Solidesulfovibrio fructosivorans JJ]: one gene and its partner. Each later gene encodes a partner of the first gene's protein in a complex. Links are inferred from orthologs where the notes say so. Each region holds a gene or a part of one and is shown on either strand. Other genes may lie near its edges. The genes, in order: metK and groL.

Region 1 (7,040 bases):
ATTTTGAGTTCCGTGGCCCGTTCCACGATCTCCAGCCATCCCTTGTACATGGTCGGCTCGCCGCCCCAAAGGTAGACCGAGGGGTGGTGGCCGTTTCGGGCCAGGTCTTCCAGCAGCGCCAAGTAGCGCTCGGGCGTGATTTCCTGCTTTTTTAGGTCCTTGAGGTTTTTCCCGTGCAAAAAGCCGTGGTCGCCCCACTGGCCGCAGGTATGGCAGCGCAGGTTGCACATGTCGGTGATGCGGATGGAAAGCTGCCGGATGCTGCGGGCATGACCGGTTTCGGCGTGGGGATTGAGCGCCGAAAAGAAAATCTTCTCTTTTTCCACGGCCGCCAGGCGACCGGCCATCCAGGGATAGCGGCCGACCTTGATGGCCTGTTTGATGACGGTGTCAAGCGCGACGCTGCTGCGTTTGCTCATGAAGCCTCCAATGCCGTGACGGCGAATGTCCGCTTACGCTGAAACGCCATCCGGTTCAACCCTCGGCGAGGGAAGGTGGAGGAGATGCGAGAGGGGGACCCTTTTTGAAAAAAGGGTCCCCCTCTCGCGCTCTCCCCTCCCAAAAACTTTTAGCGGTGACAGGCTGTTATCGTTAAGAGTCTTTGGAAAGGGGGTCCGGGGGGAGAACCTTTCTGCAAGAAAGGTTTCCCCCCGGCGTCTTCCCTTCCTAACGCAAGCCCTCGCGCAGCTGGTCGACGCTCCAGCCGGCGGCTTTGAGATTCCGCGCGGCCAGGGGGCTGACCTCGCCGGTAACGATGAACTTCCGGCTCTTCACCTTGAGGGCGGCGGCCGTGTCCCCGAAGCTCCGGGCTATGCCGGCGATGGTCGGGGTCCAGGCCAGGTAGTCCAGGGGATAGGCCACCAGCAATCCGTCGGCCTTGGTGACGGCGGCGAGATACTTGCCGGCCTTGACGAAACGGGCGAGCTTGTCGGCCTTGGCGTCGATGTTGGCGTAGAGTTCGGCCATGCGGGTACGGAACCAGGCCAGGTCGTCGCTGTCGGTCAGGATGCACTGGTTGATGAAGACATTGCGGTCGCCGACGCCGGTCATCTTGTCCAGAGCCAACACCAGCCGGGTCTGCTCGATGGGCGTGAAGTGGGGATTTTCCACGAGCAGATTCGCCGTGTCCGAGGTCGCGCCCATGGCCTTGAGCCGCTCCCGGTTGGCGGTAAAGAGGTCCTGGGGCGGGATGCTCACGTCCACCACGCTCTGGGGCGCGGCGGTGTTGCCCAGCATGATCAGGGCCGCGCCTCCGGGGATGGCGGCCGAACCCGTGAACGACCCGAAAAACTGGGCCCCGGCCAGACGCTTGAGGCTTTCGTGCAAGATGGGGTTGCGGGAATAGGGATCGACGCCGTAGGTCTTGGCGCAGTCGCGCATGGCCTTGTTGTAGCCGAGCAGCTCGCCCACGGTGCCCTTGTCGTCGGTGGGCCGCTTTTCCTTGCTGGAGGCTTCGGCCCGGGTGAAGTTCCTGCCCACGCCGGAGAGGGTGTCGCCGGGCTTGGTGAGCAGGTTGAAGACGCCCTTGACCGCGTTGACGCCGGACATGCCGATGGACTTGCCGATCTCCACGCCCTTGTTGACGTCGTCCATGGCCGCCGCGGCCTGCAATTCGTGCAGCCGTGTATAGAGCAGCGACGTGGATTCCACCCGCAGATCACCCTTTTTCGTATGCACGGTATACATGTTCATGTAACCGTCGTTTTTGACCTTGTCGTCGATTGTGTAATTGGGTCCGGATAAAATTTTCGACGGCAGCAAGCTCTTGGCGGAAAGCGTGGGCGGCGTTTCCGTCCGCGCATCGGCGGAGGTTCGGGCGGCGCAAACGGGCCCTGCCATAAGGCAAAACACCGCCGCCGCCGCAAGGTACAGGGCGCGACGACCGGGCATGGCTCTCTCCTTGAAGGTGGAATGGGGCGCGGGCCCCTTAGTATGGCCTTCTACCCCCAACCGGGGTGAATGTCATGGCCGGCTTTACATGCCCTCGGCCTTGGATTAGAGCCCGCACAACCGTAAGGGAGGTGTGCCTTGGATATCGTCTCCGATCCGGAAACCCTGCGCGCGCGCTGCCGCGACTGGCTGCGCGGCGACGTGGCCACGGGGCTGGTCCCCACCATGGGGTACCTCCACGCCGGCCATGAAAGCCTCATCCGCCTGGCGCGGCAAAAGGCCGACAAGGTCGTGGTCAGCGTCTTCGTCAACCCGACCCAGTTCGGCCCCGGCGAGGATCTGGACGCGTATCCGCGCGACCTGGACCACGACGCGGCCGTGGCCGAAGCCGCCGGCGCGGACGTCCTGTTTACGCCCAAGCCCGAGGCCATGTACGCCCCCGAGGCGGCGACCTGGGTGGAAGTGCCGGAACTGGCCCGCCATCTGTGCGGCGCTTCGCGGCCGATCCACTTCCGGGGTGTATGCACCGTCGTATCCAAGCTGTTCCTGCTCGCCTTCCCGACCTTCGCCTTTTTCGGCCAAAAGGACTGGCAGCAGCTGGCCATCATCCGGCGCATGACGGCGGACCTGGGCTTTCCGGTCACCATCGTGGGCGCGCCCATCGTGCGCGAGGCCGACGGGCTGGCGCTTTCCTCGCGCAACGTCTACCTGACCCCGGCCGAACGCGCCGAGGCCCCATACATCAATAAAGGCCTCGCCCTGGCCGCGGACCTGGCCGCCGCCGGCGAGCGCGACACGGCGGTCATCGCCGGCAAGGTGCGCGAGTATTGGACATCGCACCTGCCTTCAGGCATGGTGGAATACCTGGAGTGCGTGCATCCCGACCGGGTGGCGCCGCTTACGCGCCTGGACGGCCCCGGGCTTTTCGCCACGGCGGTGCGCTTTTCCCGGGCCCGGCTGATCGACAACCGGCTGCTTCCCGCCGCTCCCGGCCCCCGCTCCTGAATATCCCGGCCTTGCGCGCGGCTCCTCTTTCATGCCGGACAGGCGGGCGACGCCCAAGCGACATGGCGACGCCGCGACAACGCCGCTTGCACTTTCCTGTCAGCCAAGCTATCTAGCCATATTTCAATTATACCACATTGCATTTTGACACTACGCCCGCCAGCCAGAACGCGCGGCAGGCACAGGGAGGACACCACATATGATCAACGCCAAGGGCCGGTATCTTTTCAGTTCCGAATCCGTGACCGAAGGGCACCCGGACAAAGTCGCGGACCAGATTTCCGACGGGATCCTGGACGCCATCCTGGCGCAGGACCCGGATGCGCACGTGGCCTGCGAGACGCTGGTCACCACCGGCCTGGCCTTCATCGCCGGGGAAATCTCCACCAAGGCCTATGCCGACTTTCCCGCCATCGTACGCGAGACGGTCAAGGAGATCGGCTACAACAGCTCGACCATGGGCTTTGACTGGGAGACCTGCGCCGTGGTCTCCTCCGTGGACAAGCAGTCCGTGGACATCGCCCAGGGCGTTTCCCGCGAAAAGCCCGAGGAGCAGGGCGCCGGCGACCAGGGCATGATGTTCGGGTTCGCCTGCACCGAGACCGAAACCCTCATGCCCGCCCCCATCTACTGGGCCCACAAGCTTTCGCGCCGCCTCACCTACGTGCGCAAGAACAAGATCCTCGACTTCCTGCGCCCCGACGGCAAGACGCAGGTCGCCGTGGAGTACATCGACGGCAAGCCGGCCCGCATCGACAACGTGGTGGTGGCCTGCCAGCACGACGAGAACATCTCGTACCAGGATCTGGCCGACGCCGTGCGCCAGGAAGTCATCTTCCACACCCTGCCCGAGCAGATGGTGGACAAGAACACCAAGATCTACATCAACACCACCGGCCGGTTCGTCATCGGCGGCCCCATGGGCGACTGCGGCCTTACCGGACGCAAGATCATCCAGGACACCTACGGCGGCATGGGCAACCACGGCGGCGGCGCCTTCTCGGGCAAGGACCCGTCCAAGGTGGACCGCTCCGGCGCCTACATGGCCCGGTACGTGGCGAAAAACGTGGTGGCCAGCGGCGCGGCCGAGCGTTGCGAAGTCCAGATCGCCTATTGCATCGGCGTGGCCGAGCCGCTGTCGGTGCTCGTGACCTCCATGGGCACGAGCGAAATTCCCGACGAGGAGCTCACCCGGGCCGTGCGCGAGGTCTTCGACCTGCGCCCCTACTTCATCTCCAAGCGCCTGGACCTCAAGCGGCCCATTTACAAGCCGACGTCCTGCTACGGCCACTTCGGCCGGGAGCGCCCCGAGTTCACCTGGGAGCGCACCGACGCCGCGGCCGACATCAAGACGGCCCTGAAGCTGTAACAACCGCGCATATCCGGGGCGGCGCCACCGCGTCGCCCCGTTTTTTCCAGCCCGCCATGCTCCACCGCCTGTCCGAAGCCATCGACCGGTTCGTGGCCGACAAGGAAGCGGCCCTGCGGCGCGCGTTCGTGGAGACGTGCCGCCGTTGGGAGACGATCGTCGGCCCGGAGACGGCGGAGCTGGTGCGGCCGCTGGGCCATCGCCGGCGGGAGTTGCTTCTTGGCGCGACCGATCCGGTGGCCATGCAGGAGATGTTGTTCGCGGCGCCGGAGATTTTATCCCTGGTCAATGCCGCCCTGGGGCAGGAAGCCTTTGACAAGGTGCGGTTCGACCTGCTAGGGAGCCAAATTTCCTTGGATGCGTTACGGGGCGTCCCCCCGCGTTTTTCCACGCCCCTGCCCACACGGCCCGAGAGCCTGGGCAGGCTTTTGGGGACCTTTGATCCGGAAAGCCCCGTTGGGCGATGTTACGCCAAGTATGTTGCGTATTTCGAGGCCGGGCCGAAGCCGTCCGGCAAGACCCGTCGTGGCGGCCGCACCAAGGCTGGCGGGGCGGCATAAGACGGCGCGATACATTTTTCGTGGAGGCAAATCATGAGCGAAGGATTGCAGCTTGATCTGAAGAAGCCGCTGGACAAGATGACCGCCAAGGAACTGCGCGATCTGGTGATGCGGCAGATTCCGCAGATCACGGGCGCTTCCGGCCTGGGCAAGGATGAGCTTCTGGTCCAGATCAAGGAAGTGCTGGGCATCGGCGGCGAGGAAGGGGAGAAGGTTTCTCCGTACAAGACCAAGATCTTGTCCATGAAGACCAAGATGCGGGAGCTGCGGGCCAAGCGGGCCGAGGTTTCCGGCGAGGGCGCGCGTCGCCAGAAGGAACTCCTGCGTCGCCAGGTCAATAAGCTGAAAAAGCGGACGCGTCGCCTGGCCAAGGCTTCTTAAGCGGTTCCCCCAAGAAAGTGCTTGACGGGCGCACGGTATTGCAATAAGTATATGCGCTCTTGAGCTTGCTGGGGGATCGTCTAGCGGCAGGACTATGGACTCTGACTCCATCAACCTAGGTTCGAATCCTAGTCCCCCAGCCAAAACCATAATTGTGTCCCCATCGTCTAGCCTGGTCCAGGACATCGGCCTTTCACGCCGGTAACAGGGGTTCAAATCCCCTTGGGGACGCCAAGCTAATTCAAGGGCTTACAGTCAAAAAGGCTGTAGGCCCTTTTTCTTACCCAACACTATTCCCAACACACACAGCCCTTTTTGGCGTTTTCCCAGCAGCGGCATTCTCAGAAAAGGCATATAAAAAGCCCGTCGAGTGAGGCGGGCGTGGAGCGGCTATATCTTTTTTCGTGCCCCGGAGTAGAAGCCGGCGATGGGGTGACTCGATGCCACCCGGCGAGACAACGCAGGCGGCCTCATCATGGCCAGCCTGGGTCCATCTTTTCCGAGAACTAGGATACGGGCTGTCTGGGTTGCGACTGTTGGGGTCGCCTTCTCCCATGGCTGGCCCTAGTTACTTTTTGTGGGCTTCACTCCCATCCGTGGGTTTTCCACTCACTCATGAGAACTAAGTCGCAGGCTATGCTTGTCTTTTTCCCGATTTGAATTTCCAGCCTCCCGGCCTCGGATGCTCTGCCCTGATGATAATTGTCCGCCATGAGGTGCAGAAGTTTGCGCTTGTATTCTGAATCCAGATTGCCAGAAAGCTGGTCGCCTTTGGTTTCGATAACAAAAACTTTTTCTTGGCCGTCAGCGATTGACATTGCGAATATAAAGTCTGGGTAGACCTTGTTTCGTCGCCAGCCTTGTAAGGAATATTGTCCTGCCCTGACGACATTGCGATGCCACCAATGCAGGGCTTTCTTTTCATCTAGATAACAGGCGAATTCTAGCTCATCTCTATTGAAATCATCTTCATAAACCGGAGCGAAAACACTTTTTTGGATGGGATTCCCGTCCGTGCGACAGGCCTTGCGCGCGCTCTCCGGCAGTTCCGTTTCCAGTTCAAAAGGCATTTGCCAGTCATGGGAGTGGTCATCAATACGCAGACGAAATTGGATCATTCCAGTGCGGACTTGCTCTTTGAAATAGGATTCGGTCAAAGCATCACGCTTGACGCTTAGGAACCTGCGCATTTCCTCAATAAGATAGCTGGACAAATGTCCCAGCCGTTCTTCTGTAAAGCCCTTTGCCAGCAATCCGCCCAGGAATTCCTGTACCTTCGCGCGGGCTATCCATGGATTGGGAATAAGGTCAGTGACCATGCGTGTGGCGTGTACCGGGTCGAACGTCGCCGCTTCCACCACCTCTTGTGCACTGTCTGCGGCGAAAAACTCGCCCTCCGCCCCGTCGGTTACGGTAATCCTCGTCACATGGCTGTGGGCCTCCCGCACATCAAGGGGAATTCGTCCGGCCAGTTCAGCCATGTCTAAGGCCGCCCAATCCACGCCCGCTAACACGTCCTGTTCGTAATCTAGGGGCCGTAGTCTGCTACCCCCAGCCCAGACTACCTTGGGGAGGAAGATGCGTAGATCGGCAAAGGAGTCCCGACGTCGGAGGGTACGCGTTTCCTGCCGCGCGCCGCTGCTGTCCCCTCCTTCCGTAATGGTCAAGGCCAAATCTGCCATGCCGTCGCTTTCCAGTCCTCTCTTGATGCCTTCCACCACATCCCTAGTTCGGTCGTGCAGGCAAAATACATGGCATTCATCGAGGCCCTGGACGCCGGTTTTGGCAGCATGGGGCTGTCGAAGGATGCGCCCCACGAGTTGGGTCATGGCTGC
Region 2 (7,048 bases), on another replicon or contig:
TGAGGTACACGCCGGCCTTGACCATGGTGGAGGAGTGGAGCAACGCCGAAACCGGGGTCGGCGCGACCATGGCGCCGGTCAGCCAGCTCTGGAACGGGGCCTGGGCGGCCTTGGTCATGCCGGCGAAGACCAGCAGGAACATGGGCACCAGGATGGCGCCGCCGGCCACGGCCAGTTCCGGCCCGCGGGCCAGGAGGTCCTGGAGCGAGAGCGTGCCGGCGGTATGCTGCAGCACGATGAGCGCGAAGAGGAAGGCCGCGCCGCCGAGCACGTTCATCCACAGGGCGCGCTCGGAATTCTTGCGAGCGATTTCGGTGTCGTCATGGCCGATGAGCATGAACGAACACAGCGTGGTGCATTCCCAGAAGAAATACATCCACAGCAGATTGTTGGCCAGAACCAAGCCGTTCATCGCGCCGAGGAACAGCACGATGAAAAAGAAAAAGCGCGGTTGCCTGGACTTGGCCAGGTGCAGATGCTCCTCGTGCTCCTTCATGTAGCCGATGCCGTAGATGGCGATCAGCGAGCCGATGATGGAGACGATGCACACCATGACCAGGCTCAGGTCGTCGGCGAAAAAGGCCGGCGTTTTTCCATGGCCGTGGACCATGAAGAAGTCGAGCCAGAAAAGGCCGACGATCTGGGCGGAGGTAAGCCAGATGATGATCTGGTTTTTGCGTTTGAAACCCACAAACAGCACCACGAACAGTATGACGAAGTCGCCAAGAGTGACGAGCGAGTCATACAGCGGGGCTGGCGACAGAATGAACGCTCCGCCGCGCAGCATGGCCACGGAAGCGAGGATGAGCACCCCCGCCATGGCCACCAGGATGACCTTGCGCACGTTTTGCTCACGCAAAACGAGCAACACGGCTGCGACCAAAAATGGCAGCAGCACCGTCGCGAACACCAACGTGTCGAGCATAGGCACCTCGGAAAAAAGTTTAGGGACCGCCATGGACTTAACGCTCCGCCCCCGCCGCGAGGCTGAGCTATCCAAAAGCATTTCGGCCGCCTGCTTTGGAAAAGCTCTAGGCCCCATGGGGGAGAGCGTCAAGTTTATGCGTCTTATAAGAAATCACCAGCCGGCGCAATCGCGTGATTCCTTTCACAAGAGGTTCTCCGCAAAAGAAACCGCCCTTTCGCACCGTCAGGCCGGCTTCATTGCAACCGAACGGGCGGCGCGTTCATGCTCCCTGAAATTCTTATAGAATCGCGCGGATGAAAAAGCCCGGGCAACGCATGCCCGGGCCTTTCCATGACAATCCTCCCGCCCCTTGCCCCTTTGGGCCCGGGGGGAGGGCGGCTCACTTCATGTATTTATCCAGAAAATCCAGCACCCGCGCCGTATTCTCCGGGGTCGTAAAGCGTTCGTCCAAATGATCCGCGCCCTTGAGGATGTCGATGACGACGCTGCCCTCCCCGGCTCCTTTGCGCAGCGCATCGGCGAAGTGGATGGATTGGGACACCGAGATGACCCGGTCCGCGTCGCCGTGCTGGATGAGGATGGGCGGAATCCCCGGATGGATATGACTCTCGGGAGACGCTTCCCGGTACAGTTGCGGGGCCTCGAGGGTCGTTTTGCCGATGAGCTTGTTGCCTTTTTCCGCCAGACGCTGCGGATCGCCCATGGTCAAAAAGTCAATGGGGCCGTACCAGTCGACCACGGCGGCGACCTTGCTGGATTGCCCTCCGTTTCCGAGGCTCTTGTCCTCCAGTTCTCCGGTCCCGCCGGTGACGCCGGCCAGGGCCGCGAGATTGCCGCCCGCCGAGTCGCCCCACAAGGCGATCCTGTCCGGGCGCAGGGAATATTTGGCCGCGTTGGCGCGCACCCAGCGGATGGCGGCCTTGACGTCACCTATCTGGGCCGGGAAAAGCGCCTCCCCGGTCAACCTGTAGTTGATCGGCACCACGGCGTAGCCGCGATCCAGGGCCGCCAGCATGGGGGCGACCTGGAAATCCCGCTTGTCGCCGGCGGTGAACGATCCGCCGTGGATGGCGATGACCACGGGGAAGGGGCCGTCGCCCGTTTCCGGCAGGTAGATGTCCAGTTTTTGCGCCGGGGAAAGGGAGGCATAGGGGATATCCAGCCATTTGCGCCGGATACGGTCCGTATCCACCCCTTTGCGCGTCTTGAAGATCTGTTGCAGGTAGGCGTCGACCTCTTTTCCCCTGCCGCTCATCGCCCCCTCCTGCGCCCGGGCCGGACCGGCCGTGACCAGGAGAAACAGCAGCCCCGCAGGCAGTAGGAAAAAAGCCAACCATAATGCTTGCGCCATGCCGGCTCTAAGATGCGCATCCATCCGAAACACCTCTGGATTACAGGTTCAGAGTCTTAAACATTAAGATGCTACTTACATCTAGATGTTTGAGACAGTAATGAGCGGATACCGGGCTGTCAAGAGGCACGCGGGCGCGGCGGGGGAAGGCGTTCGAGGGGAGGGACGGCGAAACGGCCGCGCCGGGTCAGGGTCGGGAGAGTCCGGCGTAGGCCGCGAGGAAATCGCCCAGGATCGCCCGGCGGTTTTCGATCTCGCTTTTCCAGGAATCGAGCCGGTCCCAGCCCTTGGCGGTCATATGGTAGATCTTGCGCGCCGGGCCGGGGGTGGACGCGTCCCAGACGGAGGAAAGCTCGCCGTCGGCTTCCAGGGTCTTGAGCGCGCGGTAGATCGCGCCCGTGTCGATCTTGAGGCCGGGGAGGCGCTTGACCAGGGCATCGTGGATGGCCCCGCCGTGTCGCGGTTCCTGCGCGAGGACGAGCAGGATGAACGCGGGCAGGTGGCGGGTTTGGCGGCGTTTTTTTTCCAACATGGTGCCTTTCGTCGTGTCGAATCGCGGACAGGGAGGATCGAATCCGCCCGCGCTTTGCCAGTCTAATGGGAAAAAGCCCTTTCGGAAAGGGGGGGTACGCTGCGCCTCGCAGGCGGGACGGGCCGCTCGGCGAACGGATGGGGCATCCTCATTTTTTTGCCCCGCATTCCATTTTTTTTCACTTCCGCCCCTTGCCTTTCGCCGTGATGTGGTTAGATAGGTTTCCGCCCGCCGCTAGCACTCGCCTCTCGTGAGTGCCAGCGGCGGTCCAACTTGCCAAATACCACTGGAGGTCACTGTATGAAGCTCAAACCCTTAGGCGATCGCGTGCTTGTCAAACGGCTGGAACAGGAGGAAGTCACCAAGGGGGGCATCATCATCCCCGACTCCGCCAAGGAAAAGCCCATGAAGGGCGAAGTCGTCGCCGTCGGCCCGGGCAAGCTCGACGACAAGGGCGATCACATGAAGATGCACGTCGAAAAGGGCGATCTGGTCCTTTTCAACAAGTACGCCGGCACCGAGATCAAGCTCGACGACGAAGAGCTGCTCGTGATGCGCGAGGACGACATCCTGGCCGTCATCGAGGCCTAAGGCCACCGGTTTCCCCATTCCGAATTTCCACTCTTTATTGAAGGAGAGCATACATGGCTGCCAAAGAGATTCTGTTCGACGCCAAAGCGCGCGAGAAGCTGAAACACGGTGTTGACAAGCTGGCCAACGCCGTCAAGGTCACCCTTGGACCCAAGGGCCGCAACGTGGTCATCGAGAAGTCCTTCGGCTCCCCGATCATCACCAAGGACGGCGTGACCGTGGCCAAGGAAGTCGAGCTCGAGGACAAGTTCGAGAACATGGGCGCCCAGATGGTCAAGGAAGTCGCTTCCAAGACCTCCGACATCGCCGGCGACGGCACCACCACCGCCACCATCCTGGCCCAGGCCATTTTCACCGAGGGCGTCAAGCTCGTGGCCGCCGGCCGCAATCCCATGGCCATCAAGCGCGGCATCGACAAGGCCGTCGAGTCCGTCGTCGCCGAGCTCGAAGCCCTGGCCAAGCCCACCCGCGACCAGAAGGAAATCGCCCAGGTCGGCACGATTTCCGCCAACTCCGACGCCACCATCGGCAACATCATCGCCGAGGCCATGAACAAGGTCGGCAAGGAAGGCGTCATCACCGTCGAGGAAGCCAAGGGCATGGAAACCACCCTTGACGTCGTCGAAGGCATGCAGTTCGACCGCGGCTACCTGTCCCCCTACTTCGTCACCGATCCCGAGCGCATGGTCTGCGAGCTCGACGAGCCGCTGATTCTCATCAACGAGAAGAAGATCTCCTCCATGAAGGACCTGCTGCCGGTCCTCGAGCAGGTCGCCAAGATGTCCCGTCCGCTTTTGATCGTGGCCGAGGACATCGAGGGCGAGGCCCTGGCCACCCTGGTCGTCAACAAGCTGCGCGGCACCCTGCAGGTTTGCGCCGTCAAGGCCCCGGGCTTCGGCGACCGCCGCAAGGCCATGCTGGAAGACATCGCCATCCTGACCGGCGGCCAGGCCGTGTCCGAAGACCTCGGCATCAAGCTGGAAAACATCACCCTGGTCGACCTCGGCAAAGCCAAGCGCGTCCTCGTCGACAAGGAGAACACCACCATCGTCGACGGCTCCGGCGACGCCGACAAGATCAAGGCCCGGGTCAAGCAGATCCGCGCCCAGATCGAGGAGACCACCTCCAGCTACGACAAGGAGAAGCTCCAGGAGCGCCTGGCCAAGATCGTCGGCGGCGTTGCCGTCATCAACGTCGGCGCGGCCACCGAGACCGAGATGAAGGAGAAGAAGGCCCGCGTCGAGGACGCCCTGAACGCCACCCGCGCGGCCGTCGAGGAAGGCATCGTTCCTGGCGGCGGCGTCGCCCTGGTGCGTTGCGTCAAGAACCTGCCCGACCTCAAGCCGGCCGACGACGACGAGCATGCCGGCATCGAGATCGTGCTGCGCGCCATCGAGGAGCCGCTGCGCCAGATTTCCGGCAATGCCGGCTTCGAAGGCTCCATCGTCGTGGCCAAGGTGCGCGACGGCAAGGAAGGCTTCGGCTTCAACGCCGCGACCGGCGAGTACGAGGACCTGATCAAGGCCGGTGTCATCGACCCGAAGAAGGTCACCCGCATCGCCCTGCAGAACTCCTCTTCCGTGGCCGGCCTGCTCCTGACCACCGAGGCGGCCATCTGCGAAAAGCCCGAGCCCAAGAAGGATATGCCCCCGATGCCCGGCGGCGGCATGGGCGGCATGGGCGGCATGTACTAGCCGACCGCTTCCACATCGTTACCGCCAAGGGGGCCGGACATCCGTCCGGCCCCCTTTTTCGTCCGCCCCGGGCCGATCCCCGCGTTGACCGGCCGCCCCGGCCGCGCTATCTGATGGCAGCCTCAAACCAAGGAGACTTCATGCCGGAATCCGCGCCCAAGGCCGACACGGTCCACGACGCCCCGCCCTACGACCTCACCAATCCCCAGGTGCTTCTCGCCTGGCAGCGCAACCACCTGGCCAACGAACGCACCTTCCTGGCCTGGTGCCGCACGGGGCTGGCCCTTTTCGGCTTCAGCTTCGTCATCGAGCGCTTCGACTTCTTCATCCGGCAGATCCAAAACGTGCCCATGTTCGCCGGCATGGCCCAAAAACACTTCCACACCGAGGCCATAACGCTTTCCACCTTCGCCGTGGGCGTGCTGGTCATGGTCGTGGCCACCTGGCGTTTCTGGTACATCCGGCGTTGCATCAACAAGGGAGCCAGGACCTTTTCCGTCACCCCGGACATCATTTTCACCGCCGCCGTGGTCGGCATCATCATCGGCCTTTTTTCCGTGTTCTGGCATCTGATCGTCCAGAAATGACGCGCCCCAAACCGGAGGCCTCGCCATGCGTCCAGCCATGGGTCTTTTCACCGTCTGCGTCCTTGCCGTCCTGCTCGTCGCCCCGCCCGCCCGGGCGGCCGAGACCAACCCCCTGGCCAGGGCCGTGATCCTGGAGGCCGCCGGCCGGCTCGACAGCCAGCTCGCGGCCGTTTCCGGCAGCGCCAGGGCCCTTGGCGCTGCCTATGCCGCCGTATGGCGCGACACCCCGGCCCCGCCCCCGGAAGTGCGGGCCAAATACCTGCAGAGCTACGCCGTCAAGGACGGCGTGGTGGCCTTCCGCGACGCCTCCGGGCCGTGCGGGACCGATCCGCAGGCCATGGCCCCCTGCCAGGCGCTTTTTTTCTACAACGGCGAGAACTTCACCGACGAGACTTTCCGCGCCCTGGCGGCCATGACCAGGCTGGCCCCGGCCATGGCCGCCGCCTACGACGCCATGCCCTTTTCCTGGGTCTACCTGACCACGCCCGGCCAGGAGTTCGCCATCTACCCCTACCTGCCCCTCTCCCGCGCCCTGGACAATTACCAACCCACCCAGAAAGGCTTCTACACGGCGGCCGATTTCGAGAAGAAGGCCTGCGGCTGGGAATCGCCCTACCTCGATCTGGCCGGAGCCGGCATGATGGTCACGGCCTCGTGCCCGGTCTACGACGGGGACAGGCTTCTCGGCGTGGCCTCGCGCGACGTGACCCTGGCCCAGTTGTCCAAGGACGTCATGGCCGATCTGGCCGCCATTCCCGGCGCCCAGGCCATCCTCATGAACCGGCGCGGCAAGGCCATCGCGGCAAGCGACCCGAAGGTGGCGGATTGCATCGTCGCCGAAAACGCCAAGGCCGGCGACGCGGTGGTCTATTTCCGGGCCGACCGGGGACTTGCCGCTCTCGGCCAGGAAAAAAACGTGGACAGTCCCGACGACAGCCTCAACGATGCGGCCGAGACGGTCATCGAACGGTCCGAAACCGAACGGAAATGGCCCATTGTATTTTCCAGGGCCAAGGACACGGTGCTGGCCGCGCGACTCAACACCACAGGCTGGTACCTGGTGCTGGTGTTGCCCCACAAGGTGGCCAGATGAGCGAGTCCTTTCCCCACGGCGGCAATCTCCGCGCCCTGGCGGCAACGGCCGGGCGCGATCCGGCCGACATCCTCGACGCCTCGGCCAGCATCAATCCGCTGGGGCCGCCGCCCTGGCTGCGCCAGGTCTTAAGCGCCGCCACGGGCGAGCTTGTCCATTACCCGGACCCGGACGCGACCGCGCTCATCGCCGCCGCCGCCGAGCGTTACGGCGCGCCGGCCTCCCATTTCGTGGCCGGCGGCGGCACGAGCGAGATCCTCTACGCCCTGCCC

Evidence for each region.
Region 2: the proteins of metK (region 1) and groL are in contact, whole or in part, in a cryo-EM structure (PDB 8P4O), measured with the Escherichia coli proteins. The link is inferred for Solidesulfovibrio fructosivorans JJ] from one-to-one orthologs.

What each region holds. Positions count from the first base shown.
Region 1 is NZ_AECZ01000003.1:203,238-210,277, reverse strand. Bases 2,293-5,179 are described here. They hold metK (methionine adenosyltransferase), read left to right. Parts: upstream 2,293-3,094; coding sequence 3,095-4,264; downstream 4,265-5,179. Other genes in these bases: DESFRDRAFT_RS03685 (hypothetical protein), read left to right, coding at 4,858-5,179; DESFRDRAFT_RS03690 (DUF721 domain-containing protein), read left to right, coding at 4,321-4,824; panC (pantoate--beta-alanine ligase), read left to right, coding at 2,293-2,895. Also shown: DESFRDRAFT_RS03710 (radical SAM protein), read right to left, coding at 1-419; DESFRDRAFT_RS03705 (hypothetical protein), read right to left, coding at 667-1,890; more of panC, read left to right, coding at 2,029-2,292; more of DESFRDRAFT_RS03685, read left to right, coding at 5,180-5,205; DESFRDRAFT_RS03670 (DEAD/DEAH box helicase), read right to left, coding at 5,790-7,040. UniProt on the Escherichia coli protein: Catalyzes the formation of S-adenosylmethionine (AdoMet) from methionine and ATP.
Region 2 is NZ_AECZ01000021.1:22,837-29,884, forward strand. What follows is about bases 2,881-5,775. They hold groL (chaperonin GroEL), read left to right. Parts: upstream 2,881-3,455; coding sequence 3,456-5,096; downstream 5,097-5,775. Other genes in these bases: groES (co-chaperone GroES), read left to right, coding at 3,112-3,402; DESFRDRAFT_RS14325 (YidH family protein), read left to right, coding at 5,237-5,683; DESFRDRAFT_RS21645 (PDC sensor domain-containing protein), read left to right, coding at 5,709-5,775. Outside these bases: DESFRDRAFT_RS14300 (NADH-quinone oxidoreductase subunit 5 family protein), read right to left, coding at 1-925; DESFRDRAFT_RS14305 (alpha/beta hydrolase), read right to left, coding at 1,308-2,183; DESFRDRAFT_RS14310 (PadR family transcriptional regulator), read right to left, coding at 2,467-2,811; more of DESFRDRAFT_RS21645, read left to right, coding at 5,776-6,776; DESFRDRAFT_RS14335 (cobyric acid synthase), read left to right, coding at 6,773-7,048.